DNA from 3 places in the Streptomyces sp. NPDC005648 genome. Region 3 is predicted to be linked to each of the others. Evidence: riboswitches for the same ligand, from Rfam matches in the RefSeq annotation. Region 3 holds a riboswitch; each other region holds the start of a gene.
What was found. A riboswitch is a leader RNA that binds a small molecule or an ion and turns the genes downstream of it on or off. The one in region 3 is predicted to bind thiamine pyrophosphate.
Positions count from the first base shown of each region.

Region 1: it holds a riboswitch for thiamine pyrophosphate, as region 3 does, so the genes downstream of both, thiC (phosphomethylpyrimidine synthase ThiC) here and ABZT17_RS25310 (thiamine ABC transporter substrate-binding protein) in region 3, are expected to answer to the same signal.
Region 2: it holds a riboswitch for thiamine pyrophosphate, as region 3 does, so the genes downstream of both, thiO (glycine oxidase ThiO) here and ABZT17_RS25310 (thiamine ABC transporter substrate-binding protein) in region 3, are expected to answer to the same signal.

Region 1 is NZ_JBEXCS010000030.1:59,271-62,539, reverse strand. Features, by position in the region: gene ABZT17_RS19295 (YibE/F family protein) at 1-1,368, opposite strand, end outside; TPP riboswitch at 1,710-1,906, shown strand; gene thiC (phosphomethylpyrimidine synthase ThiC) at 1,899-3,269, shown strand, end outside.
Region 2 is NZ_JBEXCS010000011.1:46,445-49,713, reverse strand. Features, by position in the region: gene ABZT17_RS08985 (Rv2175c family DNA-binding protein) at 1-27, opposite strand, end outside; gene ABZT17_RS08980 (FAD-dependent oxidoreductase) at 92-1,288, opposite strand; TPP riboswitch at 1,457-1,568, shown strand; gene thiO (glycine oxidase ThiO) at 1,566-2,720, shown strand; gene thiS (sulfur carrier protein ThiS) at 2,717-2,917, shown strand; gene ABZT17_RS08965 (thiazole synthase) at 2,921-3,269, shown strand, end outside.
Region 3 is NZ_JBEXCS010000046.1:67,048-70,316, reverse strand. Features, by position in the region: gene ABZT17_RS25315 (iron ABC transporter permease) at 1-291, opposite strand, end outside; gene ABZT17_RS25310 (thiamine ABC transporter substrate-binding protein) at 348-1,463, opposite strand; TPP riboswitch at 1,460-1,567, opposite strand; gene rlmN (23S rRNA (adenine(2503)-C(2))-methyltransferase RlmN) at 1,625-2,731, opposite strand; gene ABZT17_RS25300 (hypothetical protein) at 2,910-3,269, shown strand, end outside.

The sequences.
Region 1 (3,269 bases), on a different contig from region 3:
GCCAGGGGCTCCAATCGCTGCCGTGGTCGTCGTAGCAGGCGTCGCTCCCACCACTGCGGTGGTCGTCCCCTGTCCCGGTCGGTCCGCGGAGACCACCAAGGCCGCGAGCAGCGTCGTGACCGGTACCGAGGCGACCAGGCCGATCGAGCCCACCAGGGTGCGGACGATCTCCTCCGCGACCAGCTCGCTGTTGGCGACCGTGCCCACACTGCTCTGCGCGATGGAGAAGAGCAGCAGCAATGGCAGAGCGGCACCCGCGTAGGCGAGCACCAGGGTGTTCACGACGGACGCGATGTGGTCGCGGCCGATGCGGATGCCGGCCCGGTACAGGCCGCGCCAGCCCGTGGACGGGTTCGCCTCGTGCAGCTCCCACACCGCCGATGTCTGGGTGACCGTCACATCGTCGAGGACACCCAGCGAGCCGATGATGACGCCCGCGAGCAGCAGACCGCTCATGTCGATCGACGGATACAGACCGTGGATGAGGCCGGTGTTGTCGTCGGTGTTGCCGGTGAGCGCCGCCCAGCCGATGAACAGCGAGCCGAGCACACCGATCAGCACCAGCGAGATCAACGTGCCCAGGACCGCCACGGAGGTCCGTGCCGACAGACCGTGGCACATGTAGAGGGCGATCAGCATGATGGCGCTCGACCCGATCACCGCCACGAGCAGCGGGTTCGAGCCCTGCAGGATCGCGGGCAGAATGAAGAAGTTGAGGATCAGGAAGCTGATCGCGAGCGCGACCAGTGCCATCACGCCCCGCAACCGGCCGACGATCACGACGGCGACCGCGAAGATACCGGCGAGCAGCGCCATCGGGAAGCGCCGGTTGACGTCGGTGACCGAGTACTGCAGGTCCTTGGGGGCCGAGGGCTCGTAGGCCGCCACGACCTTCTCGCCCTCGTGCAGCTGCCGGGACTGGTCGGGCTGCACGATCTCGGTGAACGTACGGCCCTTGTCCTTGCCGCTGTCGACGCGGACCGTCGCCTTCTTGCAGGCGTTGTCGGACAGTTTCTGGGGGGAGGAGCTCCCACCGACGGACGTATCGCCGGTCGAGCTTCCGCCAGAAGCGTTGACGGACTTGCAGCTCACGCTCACGACCTTGGTGACGGTCGCCTGCTGGGTCTGCCGGTCGAAACCCACCCCCGTGCGTTGATGCCCCGGGGCCCCACCTGGCCACAGCATCACAAGCCCGACCACGACGGCCGCGGCGAACGGGATGAGGATCGCCGCGATGACCTTGCGCAGATGCTTGGAGACGGGTGCCGCCGGGCCATGGCTGTGACTGTGGCCGTGGCCGCCCCCGGAGCCGGATCCATGACCGCTGTGCCCCTGAAGGCCGTGCCCTTGGGCGCCGTGTCCTGGCACACCGTGCCCATCTCCGTGCCCATGGTCTGCGTGCGCGTGCTCTCCCTGCGCATGACCGAGGTGCCCAGGACCGGCATGCCCAGGACCCGCGTGCCCAGGACCGGCGTGCCCGGAGCCCGAGGGCCCCTGCCCGCCGCCCTGTTCGTACGTGTGCCCATAGCCGTGCCTCTGCTCGTAGCCCGCGCCGGGAGCGCGGCCGTCGGCGCTTCCGGGGCCGGGCCGGCGGGGCGGCTCCGGTGGCGGATACGGGGGCTGATGCGTGGTGGTCACCGCCCGATCATCGCAAGAACGACAGGGGCCCTCTGTTCAGCGCGCCCGAATTGACGCTAGCGTGGAGGCACCTTTGCACACGCGGGAGCTCGGAGCACCGGGCTGAGAGGGCGCTGACCTCCGTCCCAGCGATGTTTCACGTGGAACATCACCGAACTCGGGTGATGTTCGCCACGGACCACGAAACATCGACAGATGGAAGCCGCTGCGTCGACCGCTGAACCTGTTACCGGGTAATGCCGGCGTAGGGAGTAGGTCTCATGACCATCAAGGACGCACGCACGCCTGCCTCCACTCAGAACGGCGAGGCCGGGAAGTCCATCGGCTGGCACAAGGCGTACGTCGAGGGTTCGCGCCCCGACCTGCGGGTGCCGGTCCGCCAGGTGCATCTCACCAACGGGCAGTCGGTCACGCTCTACGACACCTCGGGCCCGTACACCGATCCGCTTGCCGAGACGGATGTCCGTCGGGGCCTCACTCCGGTGCGGGAGAACTGGATCATCGCCCGCGGTGACACCGAGGAGTACGCGGGCCGCCCGGTCCGTCCCGAGGACGACGGCATCAAGCACACCTCTCCGCGGGGAGGCGACCTGCGCAACCTCGACGCGGTCTTCCCCGGTCGGCCTCGCCTGCCGCGCCGAAGCCGGGACGGCGGGGCGGTGACGCAACTGGCGTACGCACGTCGGGGTGAGATCACGCCCGAGATGGAGTTCGTGGCCGTACGGGAGAACGTCGCGCCGGAAGTCGTACGCGAGGAGATCGCGGCGGGCCGTGCGGTGCTGCCGGCGAACGTCAATCACCCGGAGATCGAGCCGATGATCATCGGCAAGCGGTTCCTGGTGAAGGTGAACGCCAACATCGGCAACTCCGCGGTGACGTCCTCCATCGAGGAGGAGGTGGAGAAGATGACCTGGGCGACCCGCTGGGGCGCCGACACAGTCATGGACCTGTCCACCGGCCGCAACATCCACACCACCCGCGAATGGGTGCTGCGCAACTCCCCCGTCCCCATCGGCACCGTGCCGCTCTACCAGGCCCTGGAGAAGGTCGACGGCCGTGCCGAGGAACTGACCTGGGAGATCTACAAGGACACGGTCATCGAACAGGCCGAGCAGGGCGTGGACTACATGACCGTCCACGCGGGCGTCCGACTGCCGTTCGTGCCGCTCACCGCCAACCGCAAGACGGGCATCGTCTCGCGCGGAGGCTCGATCATGGCGGCCTGGTGCCTCGCACACCACAAGGAGAGCTTCCTCTACGAGAACTTCGAGGAACTCTGCGAGATCCTCGCCGCCTACGACGTCACGTATTCGCTCGGCGACGGTCTGAGGCCCGGTTCGATCGCGGACGCCAACGACGAGGCACAGTTCGCGGAGTTGAGGACGCTCGGGGAACTCAACACGATCGCCAAGCGTTTCCACGTACAGACGATGATCGAGGGCCCGGGACATGTCCCGATGCACAAGATCAAGGAGAACATCGAACTTCAGCAGGAGATCTGCGATGAAGCCCCGTTCTATACGCTCGGCCCGCTGACGACGGACGTCGCGCCCGCGTACGACCACATCACCTCGGGCATCGGCGCCGCGATGATCGCCTGGTGGGGCACGGCGATGCTCTGCTACGTGACG
Region 2 (3,269 bases), on a different contig from region 3:
ATCGATCTTTGCGTCAATCTCGGTCACGGGACAAGCCTGCCATCCGGCACTGACAGTCGGAAGTCGGGACCGTCCGACCAGGGGGGAAGTGTCACGCCGTGACCGATTTCAGAGGCCTCGCCGGGTCCGCCAGCAGTTCCGCGTCCATCGCGGTGCCGGCCTCGATCAGCCGCCGTCCCTGGGCCAGGTCGCGCGGCCGGCCCACCGCCAGCAGAGCGACCAGGCGGTTCTCGCGCAGCCAGCAGACCGACCAGGCGGGTCCGGACGGCTCACCGCGCCAGACGGTCCGGTCGGCGGACGCGTGGTGGCCGGCGTACTGGACGAAGCGGCCGAACTGCTCGGACCAGAAGTACGGGACGGGGTCGTAGACCACCGGGAGCTCCCCCGTGGCCTCGCCGATGATGTTCGCCGCGACCGTGCGCGGGCCCTGGAGGGCGTTGTCCCAGTGGTGGACCAGCAGCCGCTCGCCGTACCGGCCCGAGGGGAAGGAGGCGCAGTCGCCGACCGCGTAGACGTCCGGTGCCGAGGTGCGCAGACGGTCGTCGGCCACGACCTCGCGGTGGGCCCCGAGGGCGATGCCGGAACCGGCCAGCCAGGCGGTCGCGGGGCGGGCGCCGATGCCGACCACCACGGCGCCCGCGGGCACGCGCGTGCCGTCGTCGAGGACGACCGCGCCGGGTTCGACGCGCTCCACGCGCGCGCGGGTGCGCAGCACGGCGCCCGCGTCGTCGTACCAGGCGGCCATGGGCGCGGCCACCTCGGCGGGCAGGGCGCCCGCAAGCGGCCGGTCGGCGGCCTCCACCACGGTCACCGCGCAGCCCGCCTCGCGCGCGGCGGTGGCGAACTCGGCGCCGATCCAGCCCGCGCCGACGACCACGATGTCGTGCTGCCGGGCGAGCACGGGCCGCAGCCGCTCGGCGTCGTCCAGGGTGCGCAGCAGATGGACGCCGGGCACCCCCTCGGCGCCGGGCAGCATGATGGGTTCGGCGCCGGTGGCGAGGACCAGGACCTCGTACGGGACCGGTCCGGCCTCGGTGTCCAGTTCGTGCTCGCCGGGGCGCACGCCCAGCACCTCGCGCCCCAGCCGCAGTTCGATGCCGAGCGCCTCGAAGTCGACGTCGAAGGCGGAGCCCTCCGACTTGCCGAGCAGGACGGCCTTGGACAGCGGTGGCCGGTCGTACGGCTGGTGGGGCTCGGCGCCGATCAGGGTGACGGTGCCCTGGAAGCCCTGTTCGCGCAGGGCCACCGCGGTCTGTACGCCGGCCATGCCCGCGCCGACCACGACCACCCGCCGCTGAGACTGCGTCGTCTGCTCGCTCACCTGATCACCATAGACAACTGACAAATTGTCAGTCAGGGGTCGTGCTCCGTGAGCTGTTGCACACCGCCGGTGAGCGACGAGGCGGCCGGAGGCTCCCTTACCGAGCGTCGGGGCTCGGGCTAGGGTGGCCGACGTACAAGCACTCGCGGGAGCCCGGACGCACCGGGCTGAGAGGGAGGCTGGCGGCCTCCGACCGTACGAACCTGATCCGGGTCATGCCGGCGAAGGGAGGGGCTGGACGCCCATGTCGTCACGTACGTCAGACGTCCTCGTCGTCGGGGGCGGGATCATCGGCCTGGTCACGGCGTGGCGGGCCGCGCAGCGCGGGTTCGCCACCGCCGTCGTGGACCCGGAGCCGGGCGGCGGGGCCGCCCGGGTGGCCGCCGGGATGCTCGCCGCCGTCACGGAGCTGCACTACGGCGAGCAGACCCTGCTCGGTCTGAACCTCGCCTCGGCCCGTCGCTACCCCGACTTCGCGGCCGAGCTCACCGACGCCACCGGCCACGACCTCGGCTACCGGCGGTGCGGCACCCTCGCCGTCGCCCTGGACGCCGACGACCGCGCCCATCTGCGCGAACTGCACGCGCTGCAGCGGCAGTCGGGGCTGGAGTCCGAGTGGTTGTCCGGGCGCGACTGCCGGCGCCTGGAGCCGATGCTCGCGCCGGGCGTGCGCGGGGGGCTCAGGGCCGACGGCGACCACCAGATCGACCCGCGGCGCCTGGCGGGCGCGCTCGTGGCCGCGTGCGAACGGGCGGGGGTCGTCTTCCACCGGGTGTGGGCCGAGCGTTTCGAGGTCGTACGGGACCGGGCCGCGGGTGTCACCACGGCCGACGGCACCGAGCTGGGCGCGGGCCAGGTGGTACTGGCCGCGGGGAGCCTCAGCGGGCGGCTGCCGGGCGTCCCGGACGACGTCCTGCCGCCCGTACGGCCCGTGAAGGGGCAGGTGCTGCGGCTGACCGTGCCGAAGCGCCACGCGCCCTTCCTGAGCCGTACCGTGCGCGCGGTGGTCCGGGGCAGCCATGTCTACCTGGTGCCGCGCGAGAACGGCGAGCTGGTGATCGGCGCGACCAGCGAGGAGCTGGGCTGGGACACCACGGTCACCGCGGGCGGGGTGTACGAGCTGCTGCGCGACGCGCACGAGCTGGTCCCTGGCATCACCGAGCTGCCCCTGACGGAGACCCGGGCCGGGCTGCGCCCGGGCTCCCCCGACAACGCGCCCCTGCTCGGCCCGAGCGGGCTGGACGGCCTGCTGCTGGCCACCGGCCACTACCGCAACGGCGTGCTGCTCACCCCGGTCACCGGCGACGCCCTGGCGCACGCCCTGGCCACCGGTGACCTCCCGGAGGTGGCCCGCCCGTTCACCCCGAGGCGCTTCACCCGCGTGGAGCAGCCGGCATGAACATCTCCGTCAACGGTCAGGCGCGGGAGTTCGCCCCCGGCACGGCCCTCGACACCGTCGTGCGCGCCCTGACCCCGGCTCCCTCCGGAGTGGCCGCCGCCCTGAACGAGACCGTCGTCCCGCGCGCCCAGTGGCCCGCGACACCCCTCTCCGAGGGGGACCGCGTCGAGGTCCTGACCGCCGTCCAAGGAGGCTGACCCATGGCCGACGACCCCTTCGTCCTCGGCGGTACGTCCTTCACGTCCCGCCTGATCATGGGCACCGGCGGCGCCCCCAGCCTGGAGGTGCTGGAGCGGGCGCTCGTCGAGTCCGGCACCGAGCTGACCACGGTCGCCATGCGCCGGGTGGACCCGTCGGTGCACGGTTCCGTGCTGTCCGTCCTCGACCGGCTCGGCATCCGGGTGCTGCCGAACACGGCCGGCTGCTTCACCGCCGGCGAGGCCGTCCTCACCGCCCGTCTCGCGCGGGAGGCGCTGGGCACCGATCTGGTCAAGCTGGAGGTCATCGCCGACGAGCGCACCCTGCTGCCCGACCCGATCGAGCTGCTGG
Region 3 (3,269 bases):
GACCGTCGGCAGTACGAAGGGAACGGTGACGACGGCCCGCAGCACCTGCTTGCCGGGGAAGTCGAAGCGCGCGAAGACGTACGCGCCCGGGAGCGCGATCAGCAGCGTGAGCGCGGTGGAGGCGAGCGCCTGCCAGGTGGTGAACCACAGGACGTGCCGGATGTCGGACTGGGTGACGACGTCCAGGAGCCGGCCGAACCGCCAGGTCCCGTCCACCTTCAGCCCGCGCGCCACGATCGCGGCGACGGGCCAGGCGAAGAACACCGCGAAGAACGCGACGGGCAGGGCCATCAGCCCGAGCCGCGCCGCGTTCCCGCGCGAGACCCTGGTCCTGGAGGGCCGGGGCGCTACCTCAGTACGAGCGACGTCCACGACTTGACCCACTGGTCACGGTCGGCGGCGATCTTCGTCGGCGCCATGGTCTCGGGGTCCTTGGCCGCGGGACCGTACTCGGTGAACTCCTTGGGCACGGCCGCCCCCTGGACGACCGGGTAGACGAACATGTTCAGCGGCATGTCCTCCTGGAACTCCTTGCCCACCAGGAAGTCGATGAAGGCCTTGCCGCCCTTGGTGTTCTTCGCGTTGCTCAGCAGCCCCGCGTACTCGATCTGCCGGAAGCAGGTCCCGTACGACACTCCCGTCGGCGCGGTCTTCGGGCGCGGGTCGGCGAAGACGACCTCGGCGGGCGGGGAGGAGGCGTAGGAGACGACGAGCGGGCGGTCCGCCTTGGCCTTCCTGCCGCCGGCCGAGCCCGAGAACTCCTCGTTGTAGGCCTGCTCCCAGCCGTCGACGACCTTGACGCCGTTGGCCTTGAGCTTCTTCCAGTAGTCCTGCCAGCCTCCCCCACTCTCGGCTTCGCTCGAGCGGGAGGTGCCCCCATCGCCGTACCGGGCGGCGGTGCCGAGCAGGAAGCCGAGGCCGGGCGAGGAGGTGGAGGCGTTCTCGGTGACGAGGAGGTTCTTGTACGCCGGCTTGATCAGGTCGTCGAACGACTGGGGCGGGGTCAGCTTGTGCTCGCTGAAGTAGGCCTTGTCGTAGTTGACGCAGATGTCGCCGTAGTCGATGGGGGTGACCCGGTGCTTGTCCTGGTCGACGCGGTAGGGGGACAGGATGGCGTCGGCGCCCTTGGCCTCGTAGGACTGGAAGAGTCCGTTGTCGAGGGCCCGCGAGAGGAGGGTGTTGTCGACCCCGAAGAAGACGTCGCCCTGGGGGTTGTCCTTGGTGAGGATCGCCTTGTTGACGGCCTGTCCGGCGTCGCCGCTCTTGAGGACCCTGACCTTGTAGCCGGACTGCTTCTCGAAGTCGGCGAGGACGTTCTTCGAGACGGCCCATGAGTCATGGCTGACGAGGGTGACCGTCTTGGAGCCGCCGGCCGATCCGCTGCCGCCGGACCCCGACCCGCACGCGGACAGCGTGACGAGACCGAGGCCGACGACGGCAGCCGCATACTTCTTGATGTTCACGGTGATGACCGAACTTCCTACCCAGAATGACCTGGGCGAGGTTCAGAGGGTCTGCGGCCCGATCGCCGCACTCTCAGCGCTGTCGCGCTCCCCTGTCGGATATGAAGATGTCGTACGAAACGAAGACGTGCGAACGAAGATGTGCGTATGACCCGGTCAGGTTACCGCTCGGTGGCGGCGAGCTGTCCACAGGCCCCGTCGATCTCCTGACCACGGGTGTCCCGGATGGTCACCGGCACACCGTGCGCGGCGATGGCCTCGACGAACGCCTTCTCGTCCGCCGGCCGGGACGCGGTCCACTTCGAGCCGGGGGTCGGGTTGAGCGGAATGAGGTTGACGTGCACCGGCTTGCCCCGGAGCAGCCGCCCGAGTCGGTCTCCGCGCCAGGCCTGGTCATTGATGTCGCGGATGAGCGCGTACTCGATGCTCAGCCGCCGTCCGCTCTTCTCGACGTACTCGAACCCGGCGTCGAGGACCTCGCGCACCTTCCACCGCGTGTTCACGGGGACGAGGGTGTCGCGCAGCTCGTCGTCCGGGGCGTGCAGCGAGATGGCGAGCCGGCACTTGAAGCCCTCGTCGGCGAACCGGTGGATGGCCGGGACCAGTCCGACGGTCGAGACGGTGATACCGCGCTGCGAGAGCCCGAGCCCGTCGGGGCTGGGGTCGGTGAGGGCTCGGACGGCGCCGACCACGCGCTTGTAGTTGGCGAGCGGCTCGCCCATCCCCATGAAGACGATGTTGGACAGCCGCGCGGGCCCGCCCGGCACCTCTCCGTCCCTGAGCGCCCGCATCCCGTCGACGATCTGATGCACGATCTCGGCGGTGGACAGATTCCGGTCGAGACCGGCCTGTCCGGTGGCGCAGAACGGACAGTTCATACCGCATCCGGCCTGTGAGCTGATACACATGGTCACCCGGTCCGGGTACCGCATCAGCACGGACTCGACGAGCGTCCCGTCGAACAGCCGCCACAGCGTCTTGCGCGTGGTCCCCTGGTCGGTCGACAGATGCCGTACGACGGTCATCAGCTCGGGAAGCAGCGCCTCCCGCAGCTTGGGGCGCGCCGCGGCCGGGATGTCGGTCCACTCCGCCGGGTCGTGCGCGTAGCGCGCGAAGTAGTGCTGCGAGAGCTGCTTGGCGCGAAACGGCTTCTCACCGATCTCGGCAACCGCCTCCTTGCGCTCGGCAGGCGTGAGATCGGCAAGATGCCGCGGCGGCTTCTGGGCTCCGCGGGGGGCGACGAATGTGAGTTCTCCGGGCTTAGGCATGGCTGTACCAGTGTCGCAGATCGCCGCGCCTCTCCTTCCCGGTCGTCGGGGCGGGGGTGTAGCGGGCTACACCCCCGATCCGGGTGGAGGGTTCCTCGTGGTGGTGGCGGAGCGCCGGGATCGTAGGGGGCACACAGCGCCACGCATACGGCGCCACGTCTTTCGGAGGAGACCGTCCATGGCCGCCAACCGTCGTCGCCGACGTCGTATCACCACCCTCGCCACCGCCGCGGCAGCCGTCGCGCTGACCGCCGGGCTCGTGACCGGCTGCAATCCCGACGACGTCGACAACTCGCTGGACTGCGCCCGGAACTACGACACCATCGCGGACAGTCTGAAGGCGATCCACGAGGCCGGGCGGGACGCGGCCGCCGACCCCTCGCGGACCGACGAGTCCATCGACACCATCGAGAAGAACCTCGACAAGATCGACGCCAAGGCGGACGACGGCAAGGTCGGCAAGGCCGTGGACGACCTGAACCGGGCCGTCGCCGACTACAACAAGGCCGTCCTGAACGGGGAGAACCCGGACTCCTCG